Regions from separate parts of the Brachybacterium sp. 107 genome, predicted to be linked through region 1. Evidence: riboswitches for the same ligand, from Rfam matches in the RefSeq annotation. Region 1 holds a riboswitch; each other region holds the start of a gene.

Region 1 (9,672 bases):
TCGTCGGAGATGCTCGCCGTGCCGTCGCCGTCCTGCGGCCCGTCGTCACCGAAGCTCGCATGGCCCGCGCCCTCAATCTCGACCATGGTCGCCGTCTCGGGCAGCAGGTAGCGTGCGTCGGCGATCTTCTCCGGGGTCGATAAGCGGTCCTCGCTGCCGGCGAGGCTCAGCACGGGCAGTTCCCTCTCGGAGAGATCGTTCGCGCAGTAGGAGCCCAGCAGCAGGAGGGCATCGGCGTCCGGCGCGACCTGGCAGGCGCGCACCCCGCCCGGGGAGTGCCCGCCCACGATCCAGGTGCCCACCTCGGGCAGGTCGGCGGTGAACGTGTCCAGACCGCGCCGATCGAACAGCGACAGGTGCAGCCACGGCTTCACGACCACCACGGTCATGTTCTGTTCGGTCCGGAGGACCCGGTCCCCGCGGGCTGCAGGATCAGTGAGGCACTCGACTCGGTGACTCTGATCCCGGAGTCCTCGAGGACCTGCCCGACCGGCTCCGGCTCCGCCTCCATGATCTCGAACCGGCTCCACACCAGGAGCGCTGCGACGGCGAGCACCACGAGTGCGAGCAGCACGACGAGCAGGCGGAGCGCCCAGCGGCGGGCCGGACGGGCGGTGGTCATGGACCCACGGTAGGGCACCCGCGTCTCGACCACGTTCTCGATCTCGTCCTCGCCGGGCCGGCCCGCCGGATGCCGTCAGCCATCGCTCCCGGAACCCGCGGGCAACGACGGGTCCGGCAGGTACACGGTGCCGCCCGCCTCGCGGAACTCGCGAGCCTTCGCCTCCATACCGGCCCGGGCGATCTCCGCCTGCTCCGCGGCGTCGCCGTAGGTGTCGCGGATGTCCTGGGACAGCCGCATCGAACAGAACTTCGGGCCGCACATCGAGCAGAAGTGCGCGGTCTTCGCGGGTTCCGCCGGCAGGGTCTCGTCGTGGTACTCCTGCGCGAGCTGCGGATCCAGGGACAGCCCGAACTGGTCGCGCCACCGGAACTCGAAACGCGCCTTCGACAGGGCGTCGTCCCGGGCGATCGCCCCGGGATGCCCCTTGGCGACGTCGGCCGCATGGGCCGCGATCTTGTAGGTGATCACCCCGGTCTTCACGTCATCGCGATCCGGCAGCCCCAGATGCTCCTTGGGAGTGACGTAGCAGAGCATCGCGGTGCCATAGCGGGCGATCTCCGTGGCGCCGATCGCCGAGGTGATGTGGTCGTACGCCGGGGCGATGTCGGTGACCAGCGGACCCAGCGTGTAGAACGGCGCGCCGTGGCACAGCTCCTGCTGCCGCTCCACGTTCTCGCGCACCAGGTGCAGCGGGATGTGTCCGGGCCCCTCGACCATCACCTGCACATCGTGCTCCCAGGCCCGCTCGGTGAGCTCGGCGAGGGTGTCGAGCTCTGCGAACTGGGCGGCATCGTTCGCGTCGGCGAGGGAGCCCGGCCGCAGCCCGTCGCCCAGCGAGAAGGACACGTCGTAGCGGGCGAAGATCTCGCACAGCTCGTCGAAGTGCTCGTACAGGAAGTTCTCGCGGTGATGGGCCAGGCACCAGCCGGCCAGGATGGACCCGCCACGCGAGACGATCCCGGTGACCCTGTTCGCGGTCAGCGGCACGTACCGCAGCAGCACCCCGGCGTGGATGGTCATGTAGTCCACGCCCTGCTCGCACTGCTCGATCACGGTGTCGCGGAAGATCTCCCAGGTCAGCGCATTCGCCTCCCCGTCGACCTTCTCGAGCGCCTGGTAGATCGGCACCGTCCCGATGGGCACCGGAGAATTGCGCAGCAGCCACTCGCGGGTGGTGTGGATGTCGTCCCCGGTGGACAGGTCCATGACCGTGTCCGCGCCCCAGCGGGTGGCCCATTCGAGCTTGGAGACCTCCTCGGCGATCGACGAGGTCACCGCCGAGTTGCCGATGTTCGCGTTGATCTTCACCAGGAAGGCCTTCCCGATGATCATCGGCTCCGCCTCCGGATGGTTCACGTTCGCCGGGAGGATCGCGCGGCCTGCGGCGAGCTCGCTGCGCACCAGCTCGACGTCGCAGTTCTCCCGCAGGGCGACGTAGCGCATCTCCGGGGTGATCTCGCCGCGCCGGGCATAGTGCATCTGCGTGACCCGGGTGCCGACGGGGGAGCGCAGCGGGGCGCGACGGGCACCGCGCCATTCGGCGCTAGCCTCGCCCCGACGCACGGCGCCGCGGCCGTCATCGGCGAGGGCGCGGTCTCGGCCCGCGTATGCCTGGACGTCACCGCGCTCGGCGATCCAGGTCTCCCGCATCGGCGGCAGCCCCACCTCCGGTACGCAGCCGGGACCGGCAGTGCGGTACACCGCCAGAGGAGGGTTCGCCGTGCCGTCGGGGGCATCGTCCTGGAGGACCCGGGTGATGGGCACACGGATGCCATGGGCAGGATCCTCGAGCACGTCGAGGCGGTGGGTGGGGTAGTTCTCGGGTCGTGCGAACTTCTCAGGGCGTGCGGACATAGCGCTGCGCTCTCCTTCTTCCTTCGCCGGCATTATCCGGGGCAGGTTCATTCGGTACTCGGACAGCGACAGTCCGATCTCAGCCCGTTGCATCGGGCACCCGAGGGATCGGCGACGATAGTAGCACCCGTCTCGACCGTGAGGATGCTCGAGCGGCTCGCCGCTGCCTCCCCTCGCGGTCGCCGGCCGCGAGGGGAGGCAGTGGATCTGGTGTGGCGCGTGCGAACGGTCCGGACTGCGATCCCGGAGTGGGGGAGGTGGGCCTGGTCGGCGACGAGGTGCCCTGCCCGTCGGCCTGGAGCGTCAGGACGGTCGAGCGTCCGCGCAGGCAGTGTTGGCTACGCTGGGAGTCGCGGCGCTGCCACCCCGGCGCGACCCTCCGTGGAAGGCGGCCCCATGACCCTCACCGACCTGCTGGACGCCCTCGATTCCGGCCAGGCCATCCCGGCGAACTCCCCGTTGCACGCGGTCATGCACGCCACCAGCCAGGAGGCGCTGAAGGTCACCGGAGAGCTCAACGGCGGCTATCACGAACCCTCCCGGGTGCGAGAGCTGCTCGCCGAGCTCACCGGCCGTGAGATCGACGAGAGCGTCACCCTGTTCCCGCCCTTCACCTCCGACTTCGGCAAGAACATCCACCTGGGCAAGCGCGTGTTCCTCAACGCCGGCTGCCGCTTCCAGGACCAGGGCGGGCTGCACATCGGCGACGACTGCCTCATCGGGCACAACACCGTGATCGCCACCCTGAACCACGATCTCGCCCCGAGCCGCCGCGGCGACCTCCACCCGGCCCCCGTGACGATCGGGAACAACGTGTGGATCGGCGCGAACGTGACGATCCTGCCCGGCGTCACCATCGGGGACGACGCCGTCATCGCCGCCGCCTCCGTCGTCACCAAGGACGTGCCGGCGAAAGCGCTCGTCGTCGGTTCGCCGGCCCGGGTGATCAGGACCGTCGAGGACTGAGAGCTACGCGCCGAAGGCCGTCGCCTCGCAGCGACGGGATGGCACCCATCAATTGGCGGGTGCCCCGCTACCTTGGGGCTTATGGCTCTTGAATTCCAGCGTTCGACGATCGCGGCTGTGCGCGCCGCGCTGCCCGAGCACCAGGTGATCGAGAAGCCACCCACACCGGCGTGGCTGAACCGGCCCGGATCGACCGACTGCGGAGACGCGTGGCCCCTGGTGAGAACGATCTACCGCCAATTGGCTGCGGCGGACCTCCCGGAAGTCATGCCCCCACGGGAACGGCGCAGCCTCGATGCAGTCATTCTCGGCCCCGACGGGCACAGCCGCATTCTCGAGGTCGACGAGACACAGCATTTCAATGAATTCCGTGCGCTCACCCTTCAGCCCTACCCGGCCTCTGCACGGACCGCGTTCGATCGACAGGACTGGATCGATCGCTCGCGGGCCAAGACGCGGCTCGAGGGCGGCGGTTTCGGGGCGCGGAAGCCTCCGCTCTTTCCTGGCCAGCACGGCCGTCATCGGCAGCGGGCGTTCCGTGATGCGCTTGCTGATCTGCTTCCGCCCCTCCATGGCTGGGAGCCGACGCTGCGCATCCACCACGGCGAAGCACAGAGCTGGATAGACGACGTGGACGCCCCGGGGCGGATGCGAGAGCTGCTCGCCGAGAAGCTGCCTCGGGAACAGAACTCCTAGGAAGCACCCCGGGCGTTGACTGCGGCGTCGCCATCGGTGGACGACACTGAGGGAACCCACCGCCTGCCACCGAGAGAAGGACCGCACCATGCCCGTCGAAATGGGACTCTGGCGAATCGATGGAGATCGACCCCGTCGACTTCCGGCTGCGACCCTGCCCAGCGAGGCGACCCTCGAGGACTTCCTGGAACATGACCCATCCCTGCTCGGAACACCGCTGCTGGTCATCGGCCGACAGGTGCGCACCCCGTACGGAAAGTTCATCGATCTGCTCGCGATCGACGTCGACGGCAACCTGCACGTCCTGGAGCTGAAAAGGGACAGGAGCCCGCGGGACGTCGTCGCCCAGGTTCTCGACTACGGATCCTGGGTGACCACCTTGACCCGAGAGGAGGTCATCGATCTTGCGAACGATCACCTCGAGGCTCCGTTCGAAGCGGCATTCGCCGACACTTTCGGCGACTCGCTCCCGGACGAGGTCAACGTCGAGCTGCAACTCACCGTGGTTGCGACAGAACTGGATTCCAGCTCCGAGCGGATCGTGAACTACCTGCGCGACTTCGGCGTCCCGATCAACGCGGTGTTCTTCTCCTACCTCCAGGACGAGGATCGCCACTATCTCGCCCGCTCCTGGCTGGTCAGCCGCGAGGAGGGCCCATCGCTCGCTGTCGGTAGCGGACGAAAGAGCAAGCGGGCGGACTGGAATGGTCTGGACTGGTTCGTCGCTTTCGGAGAGGAGTCCGGGAGCCGCAACTGGGAAGACGCACGCCACTATGGATTCATCTCTGCGGGAGGCGGCGTCTGGTACTCGCGAACACTGCGGGCGCTTCCGCTCGGAGCGCGGGTCAACGTGCATATACCCGAATCCGGGTATGTCGGCATCGGAACCGTCATCGGGGAGGCGGAAAGATTCGACCGCGCGAAGACCACGATCGAAGGAGAGCAGGTGCTCCTCTCTGATCTCCAGCTCGCAGGCCGCTACTCCCATGGCCCAGGTACGGAGCAGGACGACGACATGGCCGAATGGGTCGTGCCCGTGCGCTGGCAGACCGCGGTGCCCCGTGAACAGGCCTACTGGACCAAGGGCATGTTCGCCAACCAGAACAGCGCCTGCAAGCTCCGCCAGGAGTTCACACTGGAGCGCCTCGCCGAGCACTTCGGCGTGGAGGACGCATAACGGCTGCCATCTGCGACATGGATCGGGTACGCCGAGACGACGTGGGCTCACGTCCATCGGGGCGGGCCGACAGCGCGGCGTGCACTCCTTATCGCCCCGCCTGCCCTGCCTGCTGCCGGTACTGCCGCGGCGGCATACCGCACGCGGCGGTCACGTGGGCGTAGAAGCTGCTGAGCGACCCGAATCCACTGCGCTCGGCGATGTCGGCGGTGGGCAGCGCGGTGGTGATCAGCAGGCGCTGCGCCTCCGCGACGCGGCACATCGTGAGGTACTCGCCGATGGTGGCGCCGACGGTGTCCCGGAAGACGGTCATCGCATGCGAGGGCGTCAGATTGGCGGCGCGCGCCACGTCCTCCACACTGAGCGCGGAGCGGTAGTTCTCGATCACGAACTGCGCCATCGCCATCATGTGGTCGATGCGCTCCGGCGGCACCCGACGGGAGCCGCCCTCACGGAACGCGCTGGCCACGGGACTGATCTGGGTGCCGGGCGAATCCGGATCGTCGGAGGAGCACGGGATCCCTGGGGAGCGAGGCCCCTCGTCGGCCCCTGCGCCGTCCCGCGCCGGTGCCGCCTGCAGGATCCTGCGCAGCATCGCCTGGATCTCCAGCAGCGCGACCGCGGAGCCGCCTGCCGTCTCGTACTCTGCGAGCCAGGAGGGGATCATCGATTCCATCCGCGCCCGCACCAGCGCCGAATCGGTGACCACCGGCCAGGGCTGCAGCAGCGCGCCGAGCTCCGCCTCCGGCAGGTTCCAGCCCATCACCGTGCTCACCGGGACGTGCACCCAGCACACGTCCCCGGCGCGGGAGTCGACCAGGCCGTGAGGCTGCGCCGCCCAGAACATCGCGACCTGCCCCTCGCGCACCACGAACGGCCGGCCCGCGAACACATAGCGCAGCTCGCCGCGCAGCACCACGTTGATCTCGACGTCGTTGTGACGATGCATCGACTGCATCGTGGGCGGATCGCCACGACGGCACCACAGGGCGGGCGCCATCGTCTCGACAACGGGTTCGGTGAGGGAATGGGCGGGCATGGGCCCACAGTAGGCGCAGATCGAAGGATCCTGGAAGAACATCGCAGAATCAGGCGAGACGTCCTGGTGCCTGGCTACCTAGCGTGGACCCATGACCCAGAGCGCCTTCCTCACCCACCCCAAGATCACGATCATCGGAGCCGGCGGCTTCGTGTTCCCGTTCCGCCTGATCGGCGACATCCTCAGCTTCCCCGCCCTGCGCGACGCGACACTCACCCTGATGGACGTGCGCCCCGAGAAGCTCGGCCCTGTCGCCGCCGCCACCCGTGAGCTGATCGCCCACCACGGTTTCGGCGCGACCGTCGAGGAGACCGGCGACCGCCGCGCGGCGCTGGACGGCGCCGACATCGTCATCATCACCTTCCAGGTGGGCGGCCTGGAGTCCTACGAGCACGACGTGATGATCCCGCGGAAGTACGGCATCGACCAGGCCGTCGGTGACACCGTGGGCCCCGGCGGGGTGTTCCGCTTCCTGCGCTCCGTGGGCGCCTACGACGCGATCATCGACGACGCTCTCGAGGTGTGCCCGGAGGCCACCTTCATCAACTACGCCAACCCCATGGCGATGGCCACCAGCTATCTCAACGCCCGGGGTCTGCACGCCGTGGGTCTGTGCCACAGCGTGCAGGGCACCACCCGCATGCTCGCCCGCACCCTCGATGTGCCCTATGACGAGGTGCGCTACCGCTGCGCCGGCATCAACCACCAGGCCTGGGTGCTGGAGTTCTCCCGCGGCCGCGAGGATCTCTACCCGCAGCTCCGCGAGGCGATGAACGCACGCCACCTCCGAGGCCGCGGCGCCGCGGACCTCGCAGGGGACGACGGCGACCACAGCGAGGCCGCCGAGCAGTCCAACGTCTACGAGGGCGGCAACGAGCAGGTGCGCACCACTCTCATGAACGCCTTCGGCTACTTCGAGACCGAGTCCAGCCACCACGCCTCGGAGTACCTGCCCTACTTCCGTAGGACCCCCGAGCTCACCGAGTCCTACATCCCCGAGCGCTGGGACTACTTCGAGATCTGCTCCGCGCACGACGACCAGGGGGACATCGACACGCAGCTGCAGCAGCTGAAGGCCGAGCTCGCCCCGTCGGTCGAGTACGGCGCCAGCATCATCAACTCGATCGTCACCGGGGTGCCCAGCGTGGTGCACGGCAACGTGCCCAACAACGGTTCCCTGATCACGAACCTCCCGGCCGACGCCTGTGTGGAGGTGCCCTGCCTGGTCGACGCCAACGGCGTGCAGCCCACCGCGGTCGGCGAGCTGCCGCTGCAGCTGGCCGCACTGAACCGCACCAACGTCAACGTGCAGACCCTCGCCGTGCAGGCCGCGCTGACCGGGAACCTCGAGAACGTCTATCACGCCGTCGCGATGGACCCGCTGACCGCCGCCCAGGTGACCCTCGAGGACGCTCGCGCCATGACCGACGAGCTGCTCGCCGCCCACGCGGATCTGCTGCCGGAGTCCTTGCGGGCCTGAGCACCCGCAGTCGCACGGTGCGATCAACTGCGGACTGACCGTCATAGCCAGCTGGACGGCTCAGCGTGTGACCGGTGCGGACTCTGCGGACTGGCGGTCGAACTCCTCGAACGTGCTGGTCAAGGGTCCGGGGGAGTCATCACAGAAGAGCAGGTCCAGGCTCCCGGCCGACTCGCGGGCAGAGTCGGCAGAACGCGGGAAGAGATCGGCCTCGTACGCGGCGAGGGCTTCCTCCGTGCTGCCGGCGTTCTCCGTGATCGCCAGGGCGAGCTGAGCGCCGTCGTACATGGCGAGGTTGGCGCCCTCGCCGGCGAACGGGGACATCACGTGCGCCGCGTCGCCCAGGAGCGTGGTGCCGGGTGTCCGCTCCCAGGAGTGGCCGACGGGAAGGGCGTGGATGCGGCGCGGCGTCAGCGGGGTGTCCGCGTGGGCGATCAGGCCGCGCAGCGCGTCGTCCCAGCCGTCGATCCGGGCGAGGAGAGCCGTCTTGGAGGCCGCGATGTCGGCGAAGTCGATCGTGTCGATCCAGCTCTCCGAGACGCGCAGGCCCAGATAGACGTGCAGGGTGTCATCGATCTCGCGGTGGCCGAGCACGCCGGTCGGGCCGTTGAAGGCGAACAGCATGCCCCGGCCCATCGCCGCAGCTTCGGCGGGGTGTCGCTCGTCGGCGTCGAACAGGTCGGCCTCGACGAAGGAGATCCCGGTGTAGACGGGGTGGGCGCCGGACATCAGCGGACGGACCATGGACCAGGCGCCGTCCGCGCCGATGAGCAGGTCGGTGGTGATCGCCTCGCCGTCCGTGAACTCGACCTCGTGCCGCCCGGGGAAGCCGTCCACCGTTCGCACCGCGCAGACCTTGCGACCCCAGTGAACAGTACGGGCGGGCAGGGAGTCGAGGAGGATGTCGCGCAGCTGGCCGCGGTCGACCTCCGGGCGGATGAGCTGACCATCGTCCGCCTCGTCACGCAGCACCGTCCCACGGTGGTCGAGGATGCGCATGGCTTCCCCACCGCGATGGATGAGCGGGGTGAACTGCTCCCATAGGTCGGCGGCATGGAGTGCCCGCTGCCCGGTGTCGTCGTGGATGTCGAGCATGCCTCCCTGAGTGCGGGCGTATCGGCTGGCTTCCAGCTCGAACACCGCAGCCTCGATCCCTCGGGCGTGCAGGACACGGGCTGCGGTCAGGCCGCCGAGACCGCCACCGATGATGGCGATCGGGAAATGCGTTGTCATGGTGAGTCCTTCGTGGTCCGGGTGCGAGTGATGTCGGGTGCAGCGATTCAGGCGTGGTCGCCCGTGCCGTCGGTGGTGGGAGTTGCGGTGATGCCGGCGACCAGCGCACGGATGGCCCAGGTGGTGCGCTGGCTCGGCGTGCCCGAGATGACCGTCTCGGCGTGCGCGGCGAGGTGAGGGGTCACCTGCGGATCGGCCGACGCGACGGCTGCGGCCAACGCGTTCTCATCGTCCGCTTCGCGCTCGTCACCTCCGATGTCCTTCGGCGCAGGCGGGCTGTGCTCGGCGGCCGAGGACGTGACGTACTGCAGCAGCAGGTCCACACCCCAGGCCGCTCGGCTCGGAGCGATCGAGCCTTCCAGCAGCAGGCCCAGGAGCTGGTCGTACAGCCGCAGGGCATGGGGGCCGGTCGGGCGCAGCATCAGTGCGGACCGGGCCAGGCCCGGGTAGGCGTACAGCACCTCGGAGTACCCGGCGAGCAGCGACTCGAGCCGGGTTCGCCAGTCCCCGTGTGCACCGGGTGCCAGCGTCCCGATCAGCTCGTCCAGGACGGCTGAGTGCAGGTCTGCGGTGTTCGCGACGTACACGTACAGCGACGCAGG
Region 2 (9,672 bases), on a different contig from region 1:
GACCGCGGTCGTTGGCCAGGTCCACATCGGCACCGCGGGCCGCGAGCTCAGCCACGAGCTCTGCATGCCCGTGATAGGCGGCGAGCATGAGCGGGGAGTTGCCGTCGCCGTCGCGCAGGTCCACCGGGGCTCCCTGGTCGATCAGCGGCAGCAGCTGCGCGGAGTCCCCGCGTCGGGCGGCGTCGAGCATCGACTGGGCGAGCGCGACGACCGCCTCGTCCTGTGCTGGTGTTTCCTCCGGCAGCGGCCCGGGACCCTCTGGGTTCTGGTTCATCGCCCCAGGCTACGGCCACCACCGGCCCGTGTCGCCTCAGCGGGTGACGAGCAGTTCGGCCAGCAGCGGCCAGACCAGGACCCCGATCGCGAGCAGCAGCCCGAGCACGTCGGCCCGGCCGAACCGGCTGGGCTCCGCCCAGGTGCGATGCGTCGCGGTCGCGAAGCCGCGGGCGTCCATCGCGAGCGCCTGCTGCTCCGCGCCGCGCAGCGTGACCACCAGCAGGGCGAGGGTCGCGCTCGCGAGCAGCCGCGGCGAGGCCGCGGAACCGAGCCCGCGCTGGATGCGGGTGCGGACGATGATCTCCCACTGCCGGCCCAGGTGCCCTGCGCGCACCAGCGCGACCACGGCGGCGGCGACCGGCCGGGCGGGAAGGCGCAGTCGACCACCGAGCGCGTCCCCGAGGGCGGTGGCCTCGACGCTGCCCAGCGCCAGCACGCCCGGGGCGACGAACACCGTGATCCGCGCGGCCTCCCGCAGGCCCAGCAGCCACGCCGGTCCGGACAGCGCGGGGGCGTCGCCCAGCAGCGCCGTGGTCCAGGCGAGGCCCGCGGCGGAGAGCAGGATCGGGGTGAGACGGAGCGCCGCCCCCCGCACCGAGCGCACGGCCAGCGGCGCCAGCACCACGATCGGCACGAGGGCGAGCAGCCCGCCCTGCCAGCTGTGCACGGCGAAGGAGCCGATCGCGGCGAGGATCCCGATCAGGCTCAGCGTCAGCGGGTTCAAGGCGTCGGCCGGGATCCGCCGGCGGGGGACCGGGGGCAGCTCGTCCTGCGCGGTGCCCGGCAGCACAAGACGGTCGTCGGCCCGCGCGATCAGCTCCGGGTCGTGGGTGGCGACCAGCACGGCGCAGCCCCGTCGGCTCGCCTCGTCCAGCAGGTCCAGCACGGCACGTCGGCGGCGGGCGTCGAGGCCCACCGTCGGCTCGTCGAGCACCAGCAGGGACGGCTGCTGGGCCAGGGCTGCGGCGATCGCGACGCGGCGCTGCTCCCCGCCGGAGAGCCGGGAGGGATGGGCCCGGGCGAGAGGGGCGAGATCGGCGCGCGCGAGCAGCTCGTCGATCAGGTCCTCGTCGTCCGCCCAGGGGGAGGCCAGCAGCTCGTCGCGCACGGTGGTGGCGACGAAGGAGTGCTCGGGGTCCTGGGGGACCGACGCGATCTTCTCGCGCGGCGGGCGGGCCACGGTGCCGCTCTCCGGGGCACCTGCCCCGAGCAGCGTGCGCAGGAGAGTCGTCTTGCCCGCCCCGCTGGGACCGGTGAGCACGGTCAACCGCCCGGCGTGGACCGCTAGATCGACCGGCGTGCGGAGGCCGCGCTGCGGCACCGTCACCCCGTGCAGTGATGCCACCGGAGCACCTTCGGGTGCCTCTGCCGGGGCCCCGTGCTGCGGTGCAGCCGACGTCGCGACGTCCTCCAGCACCCCCGTTTCGACCAGCACCCCCGCCTCGACCAGCACCTCCCGCTGCTCCCGCAGCACCTGCTCCGGGGCCCCGTCGGCGAGGATCCGGGCCTGCGGTCCCAGCACCACCAGGCGGTCGACGTGGGGGAGCCAGGGGTCGATGTGGTGCTCGGCGAGCACGAGGGTGCGGCACTCGGCGGCCTCGAGGATCGCCGTGCGCACCTCCTGCGCGGTCGCGGCGTCGAGCATGCTCGTCGGCTCGTCGAGCAGCAGCAGATCGGGACCCAGCGCGAGCGACCCGGCCAGGGCGATGCGCTGCTGCTGCCCGCCGCTGGCATCCAGCGGGGCGCGGGAGGGGTCCAGGTCCACCCGGGCCGACGCGAGGGCGTCCGCGGCGCGACGGTGGATCTCCGGGCGGTCCAGGGCGGCGTTCTCGGGGCCGAAGGCGGCATCCCTCGTGATGCTCGCGGCCACCAGCGCATGGGCCGGGTTCTGCAGCAGCAGCCCGCGCTCGCCGGGTCGATGCGGGGGCGGGACGAGCCCGCCGCCCTCGCCGGTCTCCTCGTCCAGCAGACCCGCGAGGGCGCGCAGCACCGTCGACTTGCCGCTCCCGCTCGCCCCGGCCAGCAGCACCCGCTGGCCGGGAGGGATCACCAGATCCAGCCCGGCGATCGTCGGCTCCCGCCGGGTGAAGGGACGCCAGGTGAGGCCCTCCAGCGCCACTGGAGAGATCGGGGTGATCGAGCTGAACGGGGAGAGCGGGGTGATCGGGGAGCTCGCCGTCTCAGGCCTCGGCGATGCGGGCATGCTCACGTCCGGAGGGCAGGGAGTCCACCGCGCCGGTCGCCGCCAGGGCGCGGGACGCCGCCCAGCCCAGCACGCCGCACAGCAGCGCCCCGGAGACCAGGAACGCTCCCAGCATGGCCAGGGAGAACGGCCAGCTCATCTCGGGATAGTAGGCGACCTTCTCCCAGCCCCATTCCAGGACGGCGGCGAGCAGCCCGCCCAGGATCGCGACCGGGAGCGAGAAACGGCGGTAGCGGGTGAGCAGGAAGGCGAGCTCGACGCCGCCGCCCTGCATCAGGCCGGAGATCGCGGTGCCCCAGCCCCACTGGCTTCCCAGCAGCATCGAGAGCACCGCGGCGAGCAGCCCGGCGAACAGGGCCGCGCCCGGCTTGCGCACGAGCAGCGCGGCGAGGATTCCCGGCAGGAACCAGATCCCGGCGAGCAGCCCCTCGGCCGGCTTGAAGGCGGCGGTGAACGGACCGATCAGCGTGTACAGCTGCGCGTATCCCAGGTAGGCGACCCCGAAGGCCGCCCCGATCAGCACGGTGACCATCAGATCGAGGGTGCGGAAACGCGTCATCACTTCTCCTTCCATCTGCACGGAAGGGGCGCACAGGACCGGTGGCCCCGCGCGGATGTCCCGACTCCCTACGCCGGTGCGAGCCGGATCAGGTTCGAAGGTCTGCGCAGGTTCGCGCACTCTCAGCACCGTGGCGGTGCTCCCCTGTCAGTGGATGACCCCGCCAGTCTAGCCGTCTCACCGACGGGCGCGGATCGCCTGGTCGATCGCGGCGGCGGTCGCCTCGGTGTCCACGGGGGAGATCACATAGTTCGTCCCCGAGCGCCCGACGATCTCGACCATCTTCCCTGCGCGGGTCACCAGCAGCCGGTACGGCTGCTGCGCCTGGCCGGTCGTGTAGATCTTCCGGCTGCCGACGGGGGTGAGCTCCGCGGCCGTGGACGCGGAGGCCCGGCCCCGACGCCAGCCGTACCCGCCGAGCGTCACCCCGACCGTGGAGGCCCCCAGCGTGCGGTACTGCACGGTGCGGAAGTCCGCCAGCGGCCAGGGCTTGCGCGGCAGGAAGCCGCCGAGGCTCACTGTGAGGCCGCGCTCGTCGACCACGAACCGCGCATGCTGACCCATCCAGGTCCACAGCGTGAGCAGGACGAACAGGAACGCGATCAGGAGGCCGGCGGCCACGCTGCTGCGCGAGGACATCAGCAGCGTGGCGATCACGCCGGCCAGCACCGTCAGGCCGATGCGGGTCCAGCCGATCCGGGAGGGCCGGGTGGTGCCGACGTAGAACGGGGCGTCGGGCCTCACAGCACGCCCGTCGAGAGGTCGATGATCACCAGATCGTCACCCGGTCCTCGGGGGCGCGGTACATCCCGTCGCCCTCGCGCACGTCGAAGGCCTCATGGAACTCGGCGAGGTGGCCCACCACCGTGTTGCAGCGGAACTCCATCGGGGCGTGCGGGTCCACGGCGAGGCGACGGATGCCCTCCTGCGGGCGGTTCATGCCGCGCCACACGGTGGCCCAGGACAGGAACACCCGCTGCAGGCCGGTGAAGCCGTCGAGCTCCGGGGCGTCGGCGCCGGAGGTCGCGAGGTACGCCTTCACGGCGATGGACAGCCCGCCCAGATCGCCGATGTTCTCGCCGATGGTGAGCGCGCCGTTGACACGATGGGAGTCGTCGAGCTCGCGCGGGGAGAGCTCGGAGTACTGGGCGATGAGGGTCGCGGCGCGCTCGTCGAACGCCTCGCGGTCCTCCGGGGTCCACCAGGAGGCGAGGTTGCCGTCGCCGTCGTACTTCGAGCCCTGGTCGTCGAAGCCGTGTCCCACCTCGTGGCCGATCACGGCGCCGATGCCGCCGAAGTTCACGGCGTCCTCGGCCTCGGCGTCGAAGAAGGGCGGCTGCAGGATCGCGGCGGGGAACACGATCTCGTTGCGGCCGGGGTTGTAGTACGCGTTGACCGTCTGCGGGGTCATGTGCCACTCGGTCTCGTCGATCGGGCCGCCCACCTTGGCGTACTCGAACTCGGCGTCGAAGCGGCGCGAGGCGCGCACCGTCGCGACCAGATCGCCGGGGACGATCTCGAAGCCTTCGTAGTCGCGCCAGGAGTCGGGGTACCCGATCTTCGGGGTGAACTTCTCGAGCTTCGCGAGCGCCTTCTCGCGGGTCGCCGGAGTCATCCACTCCAGCTGCTGGATCGAGCTGCGGTAGGCGTCCATGAGGGCGTCGACCAGCACGCTCATGCGCTCCTTGTGGGCGGGTGGGAAGTGACGGCTCACGTACTCCTTGCCCACGGCGAAGCCCACGGCGCCCTCCACGAAGGAGACGCCGCGCTTCCAGCGCTCGCGCAGCTCCTCGGCGCCGGAGAGCACCCGCCCGGCGAAGGCGAAGTCCTCCTCGACCAGAGCGGCGGGCAGGTAGGGGGCGTAGCCGGAGACCGTGTGGACGGAGAGCCAGGTGCGCAGCACGTCGAGGTCCTCGCCGGCGAGCAGCTCGGCCGCGGCGGAGACGAACTCCGGCTGGCCGACGGAGACGACCTCGAAGGCCGTCGTCGGGGCGCCGGTGCCCTCGATGAACGCGTCCCACTCGAAGGAGGGGGCGAGCTCGCGGCGCTGGGCGGCGTCCATCGGGTTGTAGGACTTCTCGCTGTCGCGCAGGCGCACCACGTCGACGTGGCAGGCGGCCAGGCGGGTCTCGAAGTCCATCACGGCGGCGGCGAGGGCGGCGGCGTCCCCGGCGAGCAGCCCCTCGCGGCCCGGCAGGCCGCCGAGAGCGGCGAGGTTCGCGAGATGGGCGACGTAGGCCTCCCGGATCTCGGCGTAGTGCTCCTCGCGGTAGTAGGACTCGTCCGGCAGACCCAGGCCGCCCTGGTGGAGCTTCACCTGGTAGCTGGTGGAGTCGTGGTCGTCGGTCCAGACGTAGGCGAGCAGGGCGCTGGCACCGGAATCCGGGGCGGCCATGGTGCGGGTGATGGCCGCGAGGTCCGCGCTCGCGCCGATCGTGGCCAGCAGCTCCTCGAGCGGCGCGATGCCCGCGCTCTCGATCGCCTCGGTGTCCATGAACATCCGGTACAGGGCGCCGACGCGGGCGTGGTCCGTGCTCGGCACGATCCCATCGCTCAGGTCGCTCTGGTCGCTCGCGTCGCCCGTGCTGTCGCCCAGATCAGCAGCGGCCTCTTCGATGATCTCGCGCACCCGCTCCTCGGAGAGGTCCCGCAGCTGGTGGAAGGCGCCGTCGCTCGAGCGATCGGCGGGCATCTCGTGGGTGGCCAGCCAGTGTCCGTTGACATGGCCGAAGAGATCGTCCTGGAGGCGGATGTCGGGGTCGATCTCGGTGAGGGCGAGTCCCGAGCGGGTCGGTTCGGTGGGTGCAGCGGTCATCATCGGCTCCTGCGTGGTCGAGGGGTGGAAGAACTGCGGATCAGAGAAGGATTTGAGAAGGATCAGAGAGAAAGATCTGAGAAGGATCAGAGGGTGATCAGGCCCAGCGATCCGAGCGCCAGGGTGAGCAGCCCGATCGTGAGCGGGGCGTACGCCCAGGGGGTGCGGGCCCGCTCTGCCGGGGAGCGTCGTTGGAGCACGAGGGTGGACAGACCAGAGGCGATCGAGAGGACTGCCGTGCCGATCACCAGCACGGGGGAGAGGATCACGAGGACTGTCGCCCCGACCTGGAAGGTGACGGTGCCGACGATGTCCAGCAGGCGCATCAGCATGGTCGAGCGGGCGCCCACGCGCTCGTTGAGCAGTGTGGAGACGGCGTCCTTGGACCAGTCCGAGGGGCGGGCGATGCGACGCCGTGTGGAGACGGTCTGAGCGGTGGCCAGGGCGATCCAGACGAGGGCGGCACCGGCGCCGATCCACACGCCGAGCTCGGCGCGGATGTCGCCGGGCCAGAGCAGCAGGGCCAGCAGCACGGCCGCGAGGCGCAGGGCCTCCTCGACGCCGCTGCGCACGGCGAGCAGGCCGGGGTTCACAGCCAGCTGCGTGCGGGTGCGGGCCACGAACAGGCTGGTCGCGACGAGGGAGGCGAGGTGGCCGGCGCCCAGGGCGATGCCGAGCAGCAGGACCACCGGGCTGGTGGGCGCGAACGGCAGGATCGCGATCAGCAGGAGCACCCCGATCACCGGGATCACCAGCGCGAGCACCGACAGGCTCTTGACGAGGTCCCGCACGAGGTCCGCCCCGGTGGGCGGGTGGTCGTGACCGGTGTGATCATGCGGATCGGCATGGGGATCGGCATGGGGATCGGTATGCGGATCGGCGTGGAGATCGGCAGGGGAGTCGGCAGGGGCATCAGCGTGGGGATGAGCCTGCTGATCGGCGCGGTGCGGATCAGTGGATCCGGGGGTGCCGGGGGTGTCGGTCATGGAGCTCCTTCGAAGTCCTCACCAGGGTACTGGGGTCAGGGTGCCCCAGGACGGTGTGGAACGATGATCAGGTGATGATCAATGCCGCACCGCACACGGAGACGGGCCTGACCCCTGAGCAGCGTCGGCGCGCCGCCGGTTCCGTGATCGCCGCGGCCACCGGGGATGCGCTCGGCGCCCCCTATGAGTTCCAGGCCCCGGTGGTCGAGTCCGAGGACATCGACATGATCGGCGGCGGCATCCTCGACTGGCAGCCGGGGGAGTGGACGGACGACACGTCGATGGCGATCGTGGTGCTGGAAGCGGCGGTCTCGGCCTCGGACCGCCATGACCTGCGGGTCGAGTCCGCGCAGGACCAGATCGCCCGCGAGTGGTACTCCTGGTCGCTGGGCACTCCCGATATCGGTGCGCTCACCTCGCAGGTCATCCGGCGGGCCACCGACCGCGCCCGTACCGAGGACCACTACGCCCCGCGGGCCCGCGACTTCCGAGCGGCGGCGATCTCGGCGTACGAGGAGCTGGAGGCCTCGGCGGGCAACGGTTCGCTCATGCGCACCCATGCCGCGGTGATGCCCTATCTGCTGGCCTCGGACGACGACGCAGCCGCGGGAATCGACGCGGTGTGTCGTCTGACACATGTCCATCCCGATGCGACCGAGGCCTGCATGCTGTGGGGTTTCGCGGTGCGACACGCGGTCCTCACGGGCGAGATCGACGTGCGCCGCGGCCTGGATCGGCTGGATGCGGAGCGCCGGGACCTGTGGACCTCGCGGATCGAGGAGGCCGAGCGGGGCACCCCCGCGTTCTTCCGACGCAACGGCTGGGTGGTCGGGGCGTTCCAGGCGTCCTGGGCGGCGATCGCCGGGGTGATGCCGCTGCCCGAGGACAAGTTCGCGCAGCGGGACACGCTGGTCGCGGCGCTCGAGTCCGCGGCCCGCGCCGGCTACGACACGGACACGGTCGCGTGCATCACCGGGGCTCTGATCGGTGCTGCGCTGGGACCGAAGGCCGTGCCGCCGGAGTGGCGCCGCGTGCTGTTCGGCTGGCCCGGCTACGAGACCGACGAGCTGAGGGGCCTGATCGACCGGCTGCTCGGATCGTTGACCGCCCCGGCCGACGACGAGGACTGAACAGCACGCCGACTGAGCAGAACGCCGACTGAGCAGCACGCGGACTGAGCAGGAGGAACACTGAACAGCACGCGAACTGAGCTGCACGCGGATCGACCAGGAAGAGGACTGAGCATGCTGAGCACATCGGGCCCGTGGGATCTGCGGATCGTGTCCTGGAACCTCTGGGAGCTGCGGGGGGACCTGCCGGCCCTGATCGAGGCGGTGCAGGACCTCGAGCCCGATGTGCTGCTGGTCCAGGAGGCGCCCCGGTTCGTGCTGCCGACCACGCGCCTGTCCTGGTTCGCGCGGCAGATCGACCGGAAGATCCTGCTGGGTGGGTTCGGGGGTCGAGGCCTCGCGATCCTCGCGACCGATGAGGTCGCCGCGCAGGTGATCCGCCGGGGGACCCACGCGGTCGAGCAGACCATCACGGACCTGAACTCGACCTACCCCCGCGGGGTGGCCGCAGTACGGCTCTCGGTGCCCGGCGGCGGGTCGGTGATGGTCCTCTCGACGCATCTGGCCCTGCAGGAGGACAACCGCCTGCGCCATGCCGCCCATCTCGCGCAGCTCGTGCGCGGTGCGGGGACGCCGGCGATCGTCGGCGGGGATCTCAACGAGACGGCCGACGGTCCGGCCCGCTCCGCGCTCGAGCCGCTGCTGACCGATCCGGCTCCGCAGAGCGAGCACACCTTCCCGGCCCGTGGGCCGGTGCGACGCATCGACGCCATCCTCACCACGCCGGGGGTGACGGTGCGCGACGCGCGGGCGGTGACCTCGACCCGCCGGGTCGATGAGGACCGACTGTCCGGGGCATCGGATCACCGCCCGACGCTGCTGGACATCACCCTCTGAGAACACTCGCTCCCGCAGGCTGAGTTCGCTCCCGCAGGCTGAGTTCACCCCCCCCCGCAGGCTGTGCTCACCGCCGCACACGGAGTCCCGTCCGCAGCAGCACGACGTCGTCCTGGCCGCCGACATGACGGATCGAGATACCCGTCTTCTCGCCTGCGGTCGTGCTCTTGTTCTCGCCTGCGGTCGTGCTCTTGATTCCGCCGGCGCTCTCGGTCCCGCCGGCGCTCTGCTCCTCGTCGGCCCAGCCCACGACCGTGAGCTGGGTGCGGTACGAGTCCACGGCGCGGCGGACGATGTCGGCCACGCGAGGGTGATCCCGCCAGGTGAAGCCGGCGTCGGCCGCGGGATCCGGTGCGCTGGAGACCTCGATCATCGGAGTCCCGGTGCGCGCGCAGGCCGCCGCGGTGACGTGATGGGCGCGCACGTGATCGGGATGCCCGTAGGTGCCCTCGTCGTCGTACCCGATGACGGCATCCGGCCGGCGCTCCTGGATCAGGGCCACGAGGTCGTCGACCGCCTCCTCGAGCGGTCGATGGGTGAAGCTGTCCGCGCCGGCGGTGTCGGAGGGACCGGCGAGCCCCTCGCGGATCCACTGCATGCCCGAATCGCGGTAGGTGCGCGGTGCGACGCCCGCGGCGAGGGCGGGCGCGGTGCCGAGCATGCAGCGGGCCGCGATCCCGAGGATCGAGGTGGCGGCGTCGATCTCGGCGTCGCGGATCTGTTCGAGCGGCCGGGTGTCCTCGGGCGGCACGGAGCCGGGGACGACCTCCCCTTCCTCGCCGCGGGTCGCGGTGAGGAGCTCCACGCGTGTCCCGGCGCCGGCGAGCGAGGCCAGCAGAGCTCCGGTGGAAAGGGATTCGTCATCA
Region 3 (9,672 bases), on a different contig from region 1:
GCCCTCGAGGGATGCCAGCACCGCCACGACATCGCTCGCACCGCAGCCCGCAACGCTCGAGACGTGCAGGCGACGTCCAGCTCGCAGCACACCCCCGACGCGCACCCGGCGTCCACCCCTGACGACGGAGTCACCGCATGAGCATCACCACCACCTCCCCACTCATCGAGGCTCCCGACCTGCCCGGCTGGGACCATGTCGTCTCCGGGAAGGTCCGCGAGCTGTATGTCCCCGCCGGCACCGACCCGTCGGCCGCCACCGAGGTGCTCGTGGTCGCGACGGACCGCATCAGCGCCTACGACCACTCCCTCCAGCCCGGCATCCCGGACAAGGGGCGGGTGCTCACGGCGATCAGCACGTTCTGGTTCGAGCAGCTCGCGGGCATCGTCCCGAACCATGTGATCTCGGCGAGCGATGTGCCGCAGGCGGTCGCCGGGCGGGCACTGCGCTGCCACGGCCTGGACATGGTGCCCCTGGAGTGCATCGCCCGCGGCTATCTCACCGGGTCGGGCCTGGCGGACTACCGCGCCGGCGGCTCCGTCGGCGGCCATGTGCTGCCCGGCGGCCTGGTGGACGCCTCGCGCCTGGACCCCGCGATCTTCACCCCGTCGACGAAGGCCGAGGCCGGCGAGCACGACGAGAACATCACCGTGGCCCAGGCTCGCGACCTGCTGGGGCCCGAGCTCACGGACGACCTGGAGGAGCTCACCCTCGCCGCCTACGAGAAGGCGCGGACGGTCGCCGCGAAGCGCGGCATCCTGCTCGCCGACACGAAGTTCGAGTTCGGCCATTCGCGCGTCGACGGCACCCTGATGCTCGGCGACGAGGTGCTGACCCCCGATTCGAGCCGCTTCTGGTCCGCGGACACCTACGTCGAGGGCCGTACCCAGCCCAGCCTGGACAAGCAGTTCGTGCGGGACTGGCTCACGTCCCGCGCATCGGGCTGGCACAAGGGCTCCAACACTCCCCCGCCGGAGCTGCCCGCCGAGGTCATCGACCAGACCCGGGCACGCTACATCCAGGCCTACGAGCGGCTCACCGGCCAGTCCTTCTGACCGGGTCCGCCCCGACGATCACCCGGTCGCCCCGGCAGGTCGCGCGCCCGCCCCGTCGAGCCGATGCGCACGGGCTTCGATGCGCACGGGCCTCGGAGCGGCCGCTCAGCAGACCACGAGGACTGCGCCGACGGCTATCGCCACGGCCACCACGAGCAGCAGATCGGCTCGTCCGCACGGGACCGGTCGCCAGATCGTGCGCGGCCCCTCACCCAGCCCCCGGGACTCGAGGGCGAACGCGAGGCGTTCAGCGCTCCGGATCGCGTCGACGAGCAGCGCGAAGGCGCAGGCCACGAGGTGTCGGGGACGGAGCCTGCTCACGATGCCTGCGTCCGTGACGGGAAGACGCGCGCGGTGGGCGCGCGTGATCGTCGCCCAGCGCGACGGCAGGTCGTCCAGCAGCCTCCGGCCGGACAGCAGGGCGTAGGCGTACCGGGCCGGCAGGCGGGCGTGCTGCTGCAGGCTCACCATCGTGCGACGCGGATCCGTGGCCCGGGCCACCGCGAGCGCTCCGAGCCCGATCACCAGAGCACGCAGCGCGAGGGCCGTCCCCAGGACGATCCCCTCCTGCGTGATCCGCACCGGCAGCTCGGGCCACGGCTCATGGCCGGGCCGGCTGAGCACGTTGACCGCGAACACTCCCATGGCGAACACCACGAAGGGCACCTGCGCCCGCAGGAGCGCGAGCGGCCTGATCCGGCATCCGACCAGCGTCGCCACCGAGAGCAGCACGTACAGCACGGCCAGCGGCACCGGGTCGGTCAGGGTGATACACACGAGGCTCAGCGCCGTGAGCAGGCCCAGCAGCACGGTCGGGTTGCGTCGGGACAACCACGCGCGCGGCGCGGCCGACGGGTCTGTCGACGTCTCGGCCGAGCGGACGACCGAGGGGACGGCCGAGGGGACGGCCGCGTCCGCCGCCCCCACCTCGTCATCGCGCTTCGTCCTGCTGGTCTCCGGGGCGGGCGACGCGACGAGCCCGGCCCGACGCAGCAGGTCCGTGTCCTCCAGCAGCTGCGCCGGAGGCATCGGGCCCAGCACCTTGCCGCCGGCGAGGACCGCCACGGCATCCGCCTGCTCGACGGCCCTCAGATCATGGGTGGCCATGACCACGCCGCGCCCGCTCGCCGCACTCTCCCGCAGCAGCCCGAGGACGGTGTCCTGTGCCGCCCGGTCCAGGCCGAAGCCGGGCTCGTCGGCCAGGAGCACCGGACGTCCGGTGAGCAGCATCGCCCCGAGGGAGAGGCGCCGCTGCTGCCCGCCCGAGAGTCGGAACGGGCTCGCCCCGGACCAGTCCGCCAGCGCGAGCCGCTCCAGCATCTCGTCCACCTCGGTCTCCCCCGCGCCGGACGCCCGGAGCTCCCCGATGACGGTGGAGCTGATGAACTGCGCCTCCGGACGCTGGAAGACCATCCCGGCTGCAGCACCCGAGACGGTGCCCTCGAGCGGCGGCTCCAGTCGCGCGAGTGCGGACAGCAGGGTGGACTTCCCGGCGCCGTTGCGGCCGACGACCGCCAGCACCTGGCCTGCTCGTACGTCGAGGTCGACGCCCTCGAGCAGCCTGTGTCCCTCGTACCCGAGCGCGACCCCGTCGGCTCTGAGCAGCGGCCCCTCATGCGACCCCTCGAGCGGCCTCTCGTGCGACCTCTCGAGTGGCATCTCGAGGGTTCTCTCGAGCGATCTCTCGAGGTCGCGGGGAAGCCAGCACCCCTCTGCGCGCAGCGCCGACCCGTGCTGGAGGAGCACCTCGCTCGTCGGCCCGTCGGCGAGGACCCTTCCGGAGCGATCCAGCGCGATCGTGCGCGGAGGGAGGGCGGCGAGGCCGTCGGCGCCCGCCCACTCGTCCAGGCGGTGCTCGACGAGGATCGCTGCGACGTCCCCGTCCTGCAAGGCGGCCTGGATGCTCCGGCGCACCGCGGCGATGCCGTCGGCATCGAGCATCGCGGTGGGTTCGTCGAGCAGGAGGAGTCGGGGCCGGGCGGCGAGCACCGCGGCGAGCGCGGCGCGCTGCAGCTGCCCGCCCGAGAGTGTCGAGGCCTTCCGCGCGACGAGGTCCCCGGCGTCGGCGGCGATCAGCGCCCCGTGCACCCGTTCCCCGATCTGCGCGGCCGGCACGCGACGGTTCTCCAGCGGCAGGGCCACGTCGTCGGCCACATCGGGCAGGCAGACCCCGCTGGCCGGGTCCTGTCCCAGATATCCGACGACGCGTGAGGTCGTGACCACACCGTCGACCACCGGGTCGATCCCGCCCACGCGCACGCTCCCGGTGACGCAGCCGTGCTGATGCGAGGGGACGGCGCCGGCGAGAGTGCGCAGCAACGTCGACTTCCCCGCGCCGCTCGGGCCGAGCAGCAGCACGTGGTCCCCGGCCGCGAGGGTGCCGCTCCACGGCCCGACCCCGTCCCCCGAGGGCAGCACCACCTCGAGCTCCTCGGCCTTGAGGAGCGCGGCGGAGGGGTTCGAGGCAGGGCCCGCCGCGCCCCTCGGCCCGCCGTGGACGGTCTCAGCGGACACGACGCTCCACGGCTGCCTGTGCGTCGAGCGGTGCGGCTCCGATCGCGAAGTCGTCGAGCACGCCCGTTCTCCGCAGGGCGCCGACGATGGTCCTCGCGAGCAGCCCGCCGAGCACGATCCCCGACAGCACCTGCACACCCAGGCGCAGCTCGAGCAGATCCTGCCCGTACCAGCCCATCCGATACGCGGTCCAGAAGAACACGAGCCCGGCGCCGAGGGCGCCCGACGCGGCGAACACGCCCCAGCCGAAACGGCGGTACCTGGTCAGGGCGAAGGGCAGCTCGCTGCCGATGCCCTGCAGCAGCGCCGAGAGCACCAGCAGCGGGCCGACCGGGCTGCCGAGGAACACCACCTCGACGACCGCGGCGATCAGCTCCGCCAGGATGCCGCTGCCCGGTCGCCGGAGGATCGCCACGGCGATCGGCCCCACGAGCAGCCAGGATCCGAACAGGACGTGCTGGGCGAGATCGCCCGCGGGGCCCATGGCGATCGCAAGGCCGTTCCATGCCTGGACGAAGATCCAGTACAGGAAGCCGAACACGACGCCGAGCACGACGACCAGCACGATCTCCCGCAGAGTGAAGCGGGCGCGCCTCCGGGACGGGGCTTCCTGCATCGCGGTCATCGCGTCACCTCGTCCAGGGTGCGCGTCGCGTCCAGGGTGCGCGTCGCGTGCGAGGGGCTGTTCAGCGAGATCGTGAGGTGGCTCGTCACGTGCTGGACGCCGCGTCCCACCAGCAGCCATCCGGCGATCGCCGTGGCCAGGACGTCGCCGACGTCGCCCTCGAGACGGGTCACGAAGTGCTCGGAGCCCCGGAAGGTCCCCAGCTCGCGGGCGTGATCGATCGCCGCGTAGATGTCCCGCATGTGGTCCGGGAGCGTGCCATCGGCGAGCACCTGATCGGCCAGCGGGTACAGAGCCCATTCCGCCGCGGCGTAGCGGCCTGTGCGGCGGGGCTCCGGCACGTCCGTTGCACGGGGTCCGGCCCCGCCGGGCAGCTCGCAGGCCACCTCCCCCGGGCATCCCCGGGACAGGAGCACGGAGATCGTGGCGTGGTGCTCGGTGCGGGCGAGATCCTCGGCGAGATCGATGAGATAGCGCTGCAGGTGCACCTCATGGCCGCCGATGTAGGTGGAGACGTCGCCGGTCTCGCGCACGAGGCCGGTCCCGTCGAGGCGTGAGAGGACGTCGAGCAGGAGCGGCGCGTAGTCGTCCGCCATCACGGCGACGGTCACCCGGGCGCCCACGCCGAACCCGAGCGGCGTCGCCGTGGGATCGGGGGAATCAGCGAGATCAATGGGGTCGACGGGATCGGCGGGATCAGTGGGGTCGGCGGGATTCTCCGGGACTGCGGGCGGGGCGCCGACGGATGCGACACACGCTGAGGTCATGGTCCGTGCCTTTCACGAAGGGCACGGGCACGCGGCGGATCTCGCCCGGCGGAGCTTCCTGCGCCGGCATGATCCGGGTCAGGTTCTACGGTCGGAGTTGGAGAACTCCCTCTCAGCCCGGCCTACCGGACTCCCGTGCACGGGGCCACTGTAGACGGGACCGCGGGCTCACCGACGGCCACGTTCACAGAACCCGTCGCCCGGGCCCTGGAGCGGTCGCGCGCGGCTGATACTTTCGGGGCCGGAACTCCAGGAGGGGAGCACAAGGATCGTGGGAAAGATGCAGATCCACGCCATTGCCGACGATGTCTTCATGGTCTCGGGGATCGCCTCGAACTGGACGCTGGTGCGAGAGGGCCGTGACCTCACCCTGATCGATGCGGGCTATCCGAAGGATCTGGGCGCCGTGATCGCCGCCGTCGAGCACATCGGGAACAGGGTGGAGGACATCCGGGGTGCCTTGATCACTCACGCCCATGTCGACCATGTGGGCGCTCTCCCGCAGCTGCAGGAGATCCATCGATTCCCGCTCCACGCCCATGAGCACGAACTGCCCATGCTCCGCGGCGAGGCCCATGAGCAGGCCACGGCCGCGGACGTCCTGCCGCAGTGCTGGCGGCCGCGCACGGCGCTCTGGACGCTCACCCTCCTGCGCGCCGGTGCGCTGTCCTCGATCCGGCTGCCGCAGACGCAGGCCGTGAGGACCGGTACGGCGCTGGATCTCCCGGGGGCCCCGGTCGCCCTGGCCTGCCCCGGGCACACCTCGGGCCACACCATCTACCACCTGCCGAGGGCAGGCGTCGTGCTCACCGGCGACGCGCTGATCACCGGGCATCCCGTCACCTCGCGCGTCGGGCCGCAGCTGCTGCCGGCGCTGACCGCCCACGATCCGGTCGGGCTCTACGACACCCTGGGCAGCATCGCGCAGATCGACGCCGACACCCTCGTCCCCGGTCACGGACCGGTCTGGCGCGGTCGGATGCGGGCAGCCGTCGCCGAAGCGCGCGCCTCGGCAGCGCCCGTCTTCACACGCCCTCGGCCCTGACCACCAGGTGCCAGGACGGCGGGACCGGCACCTTCCGTTCAGAGCTCAGAGCTCAGAGCTCGACGACGCCGTCCTCCGGCCAGTCGCGCACCTCGGTGCCCTCGGGCGAGAGCGCACCGGACTGGCGCAGGTAGATCGACCGGCCGCCCTCGCTGGCCACCGCATCGTGGACCGGCAGAGCCAGACGCGGGCGCACCGCGCGCAGGAAGTCGATGGTCTCGGACATCTTGGACCACGGCGCCACCACGGCGAAGGCCAGGGCGTCGATGCCGTGGAACTCCTGCAGGGGCTCCAACGAATCCCCCGTGATCCCGAGCTGCGGCCCGCCCCCGGCGGAGAGCACGAGGCCCACGTTGCCCACGCGCGGGATGTCGGGATGGATGATGGCGTGCTGACCGCCTGCCGCGACGATCCGCAGCGCCTCGCGACCGTCCAGTGCTGGGAACTCATGAGCCTCGCCCGCGCTGAGCGGCAGCAGGCGCTCGGTCGAGACCGCGGCGCCGTCCTCGCTGCTCTCGGCGAGCTGCGCGGCCGTCTCCGGCTCGGCGATCACGACCGCCTGCGCGCTCGCAGCCAGGACGTGGTCCAGCAGGCCGCGGTCGAGATGATCAGGATGCTGATGCGTGACGGCGACGGCGTCGACGCCCGCGAGCACCTCGGTGCCCAGCGTTCGCACGGCCTCGCCGCTGAAGATGCCGGGGTCCACGAGAACCCTCCGCCCGGCCATCTCGACGAGCAGGCAGGAATGGACGAGGTGACGGATCTTCATGGCTGCCTCCGGAGTCTGCGGAATCGGGTGCCCCCACCGTACGACCACGGGACCACCACGCCAATGCCCTGCAGATCCGGCTCGGTCTCCCTGCGGAACCGGTTCGAGTTTCCTGCGGAACCGGTTCGAACCCCCGGCGGATCCGGTTCGCGTGGGCACTGCCCCGCCGACGGGCCACGGCTCGGTACGATGGGGGCGTCGGCACCGATCCGTCGGTGAGCCCGGGATCCATTCCCGCCCCGCCCTGCAGATTCATCCCGTCCGGCCCGCCCCCGAGCGCGGCCGTCGTCCTCCAGGAGAACGCCCATGCCCCGCGTCGTGGTCCATGTCATGCCGAAGCCGGAGATCCTCGACCCCCAGGGCAAGGCCGTCGCCGCAGCCCTGCCCCGCCTGGGCTTCGAGGGCATCAGCTCCGTGCGCCAGGGCAAGCGGTTCGAGCTCGAGGTCGAGGGCGAGGTCACCGACGAGGTGCTCGCCTCCCTCCGCGAAGTCGCCACCACCTTGCTGTCCAACCCCGTGATCGAGGACGTCATCGCCCTCGAAGTCGAGGACCCTGCCGCGGAGGGCCAGGCCTGATGCGCGTCGGTGTGGTGACCTTCCCGGGCACGCTGGATGACCGCGATGCCCTGCGCGCCGTGCGGATCGCCGGCGCCGAGCCGGTCGCGCTGTGGCACGGCGACGACGGCCTCTCCGACGTCCAGGCGGTCGTGCTGCCCGGCGGCTTCTCCTACGGCGACTACCTGCGCGCCGGGGCGATCAGCCGCTTCGCGCCGGTGATGGAGAAGGTCGTCGATGCGGCCAACGGCGGCATGCCGGTGCTCGGCATCTGCAACGGCTTCCAGGTGCTCTGCGAGACGCACCTGCTCCCGGGCGCGATGATCAAGAACGCTCACCGCTCGTTCATCTGCCGCGACCAGCCGCTGCGGGTCGAGAACACGCGCACCGCGTGGACCTCCGACTACCAGCAGGACCAGGTCATCCGGGTCCCGCTGAAGAACCAGGACGGCCAGTACGTGGCCGACGAGCACACGCTCGCCCAGCTCGAGGACGAGGGCCGCGTGGTGTTCCGCTACGCCGCCGGTGCGACTCACGGGCCGGCCGGTTTCGAGTCCAACCCCAACGGTTCCCGCAACGACATCGCCGGCGTCACCAACGCCGCAGGCAATGTCGTGGGCCTCATGCCCCACCCCGAGCACGCCGTCGAGGCAGGCTACGGACCCGACGAACCCGGTGCGGGAACCCGTACCGGCACTGACGGCCTGGGCATGTTCACCTCGGTGCTGCGCAGCCTCGTCGCCTGAGGCGCAGCTCGTCCGGCACCGGGACCGGCTGCTGGCGTCAGACGCGGCTGATGAAGTCTGACGCGGTCGGAGGCGTCAGACGCGGTCGGCGGAGAGCACCGTGAAGCGGCGGTCGCGGGCTCGCTGACGCACGGGACCGACGCGACGCTCCACCTCGGTGCGATAGCGCAGGTGGGAGTTGTGCACGAACCACAGCTGCCCGCCGGGTCGCAGCACCCGCGACGCGGCGTCGAGCAGACCGTCCACGAGCGTCGCATCGATCGCGGTGCCATCGTGGAAGGGCGGGTTCAGCAGCACCAGGTCCAGGCTGCGATCGGGAACCTGGGAGAATGCATCGTCCCAGGCCAGTTCTATGTTCTCGCGCTCGAGAGCATTCGCGGCGAGGGTTGCCCGGGTGGAGGCGACGGCGTCGGCATCCTCATCGCTGCCCAGCACCGAGGCCTCGGGCAGCGCGGCAGCGAGGTACGAGGTCATCAGCCCGTTCCCGCAGCCGAGATCCGCAGCGGATCGCACCGCGGACTCCTCGGTGGCGAGCTCCCCGGCGGCCACGGCCCGGTCCAGCGAGGACAGCAGCAGGAGGCTGCCCGCGTCTGCCCCGGCCCCTCCGAAGACAGTGCCGACACCGCGCAGCGACAGGGGCTGCTGCTGGCCGCGCACCGAGAACCGTGTGGTGCTCTCGATGGGCGTCGGCCCGGCGGTCTGAGTCCGCAGGCCGGTGCCGATGAGCGCACGGGACTTCCCGATGCCGCGGCTGGCCCGGACCTCGGTGAAGAGCTTCGCGAGCACGTCGTTCTGGGAACGGGTCATGTGCTTGACCCGGCCACCGGCGATCAGCTCGAGGCCACCGCCTCCCCGGCCCCGTGCCGCCTCGGCCAGCCGACGGGCCCGGTCCTCCAGGGCGTGCAGGGACTTCGGCAGCCGCATCAGCACCATCTGGTGCCCCTCGACCATCGCTGCGGCCTCGCCGAGCTCGACGGGCTCGGGTCCCGCCGGGAGCAGCAGGCGGCCAGCCTCGAGCTGCGCCGCGAAGCGCTCCTGCAGGGCCGCGGCCAGCACCCTCGACGAGGTCCAGCTGAGCACCTTCGCCTCCGCGTGCTCGGCGACGGCGGCGAGCGCGAACGCGGTCAGCTCGCCGGTCGCGTCGTCCACCACGATGATGTCGCAGGGGCGGCCGATGCCGGACTCCTCGGCCGCGGCGATGATCACGCGGTCGGTCTGGTCCGCGCCCCGAGGGGTCTGCGGTACATCCTGGCTCGTCGTATCCAGGGACATCGCGTTCGGAGACATCCCGTTCGGGGACGTCGCGTTCGGGGACGACGTCGCGGGCTGCGTCGGCGTTGAGGGCGTCGCGGCGCTGTCGTCGGTGGCGGGGGTGTGGGGCACGGGATCAGTCCTTCGAGAGGCCGACGCGGCCGCGGGAGCGCAGCCGGCCGTTGGGGAGCATGGGGGCGGGCAGAGCCGCAGGAGTATGGGGAGCGAAGGGGCCGAACTGCTCGGCATCGGCCGCGAGGCCGCCTCTGTCGCGGGCCGCCGGGTGGATCGGGGCCTCGTCGAGCGTACCCTCCACCCCGATCTCCGCCTGGTAGCGGGCGCGGA

What was found. A riboswitch is a leader RNA that binds a small molecule or an ion and turns the genes downstream of it on or off. The one in region 1 is predicted to bind thiamine pyrophosphate.
Region 2: it holds a riboswitch for thiamine pyrophosphate, as region 1 does, so the genes downstream of both, ACT3UL_RS13455 (ECF transporter S component) here and thiC (phosphomethylpyrimidine synthase ThiC) in region 1, are expected to answer to the same signal.
Region 3: it holds a riboswitch for thiamine pyrophosphate, as region 1 does, so the genes downstream of both, ACT3UL_RS10065 (YkoF family thiamine/hydroxymethylpyrimidine-binding protein) here and thiC (phosphomethylpyrimidine synthase ThiC) in region 1, are expected to answer to the same signal.

What each region holds. Positions count from the first base shown of each region.
Region 1 covers NZ_JBQSYW010000014.1:89,834-99,505, reverse strand. The annotation lists gene ACT3UL_RS14570 (alpha/beta hydrolase) at 1-389, opposite strand, end outside; gene ACT3UL_RS14565 (hypothetical protein) at 386-622, opposite strand; gene thiC (phosphomethylpyrimidine synthase ThiC) at 698-2,479, opposite strand; TPP riboswitch at 2,481-2,591, opposite strand; gene ACT3UL_RS14555 (sugar O-acetyltransferase) at 2,876-3,445, shown strand; gene ACT3UL_RS14550 (hypothetical protein) at 3,527-4,141, shown strand; gene ACT3UL_RS14545 (hypothetical protein) at 4,230-5,318, shown strand; gene ACT3UL_RS14540 (helix-turn-helix domain-containing protein) at 5,407-6,357, opposite strand; gene melA (alpha-galactosidase) at 6,449-7,837, shown strand; gene ACT3UL_RS14530 (FAD-dependent oxidoreductase) at 7,898-9,070, opposite strand; gene ACT3UL_RS14525 (TetR/AcrR family transcriptional regulator) at 9,118-9,672, opposite strand, start outside.
Region 2 covers NZ_JBQSYW010000012.1:86,035-95,706, forward strand. The annotation lists gene ACT3UL_RS13445 (ankyrin repeat domain-containing protein) at 1-274, opposite strand, end outside; gene ACT3UL_RS13450 (ATP-binding cassette domain-containing protein) at 311-2,479, opposite strand; gene ACT3UL_RS13455 (ECF transporter S component) at 2,457-3,038, opposite strand; TPP riboswitch at 3,087-3,194, opposite strand; gene ACT3UL_RS13460 (hypothetical protein) at 3,216-3,782, opposite strand; gene ACT3UL_RS13465 (M13 family metallopeptidase) at 3,808-5,853, opposite strand; gene ACT3UL_RS13470 (hypothetical protein) at 5,940-6,839, opposite strand; gene ACT3UL_RS13475 (ADP-ribosylglycohydrolase family protein) at 6,914-7,969, shown strand; gene ACT3UL_RS13480 (endonuclease/exonuclease/phosphatase family protein) at 8,084-8,806, shown strand; gene ACT3UL_RS13485 (PIG-L deacetylase family protein) at 8,874-9,672, opposite strand, start outside.
Region 3 covers NZ_JBQSYW010000007.1:129,237-138,908, reverse strand. The annotation lists gene purD (phosphoribosylamine--glycine ligase) at 1-141, shown strand, start outside; gene ACT3UL_RS10080 (phosphoribosylaminoimidazolesuccinocarboxamide synthase) at 138-1,055, shown strand; gene ACT3UL_RS10075 (ATP-binding cassette domain-containing protein) at 1,161-3,569, opposite strand; gene ACT3UL_RS10070 (ECF transporter S component) at 3,559-4,194, opposite strand; gene ACT3UL_RS10065 (YkoF family thiamine/hydroxymethylpyrimidine-binding protein) at 4,191-4,961, opposite strand; TPP riboswitch at 5,000-5,108, opposite strand; gene ACT3UL_RS10060 (MBL fold metallo-hydrolase) at 5,242-6,006, shown strand; gene ACT3UL_RS10055 (MBL fold metallo-hydrolase) at 6,059-6,775, opposite strand; gene purS (phosphoribosylformylglycinamidine synthase subunit PurS) at 7,082-7,351, shown strand; gene purQ (phosphoribosylformylglycinamidine synthase subunit PurQ) at 7,351-8,076, shown strand; gene ACT3UL_RS10040 (class I SAM-dependent methyltransferase) at 8,152-9,459, opposite strand; gene ACT3UL_RS10035 (pirin family protein) at 9,464-9,672, opposite strand, start outside.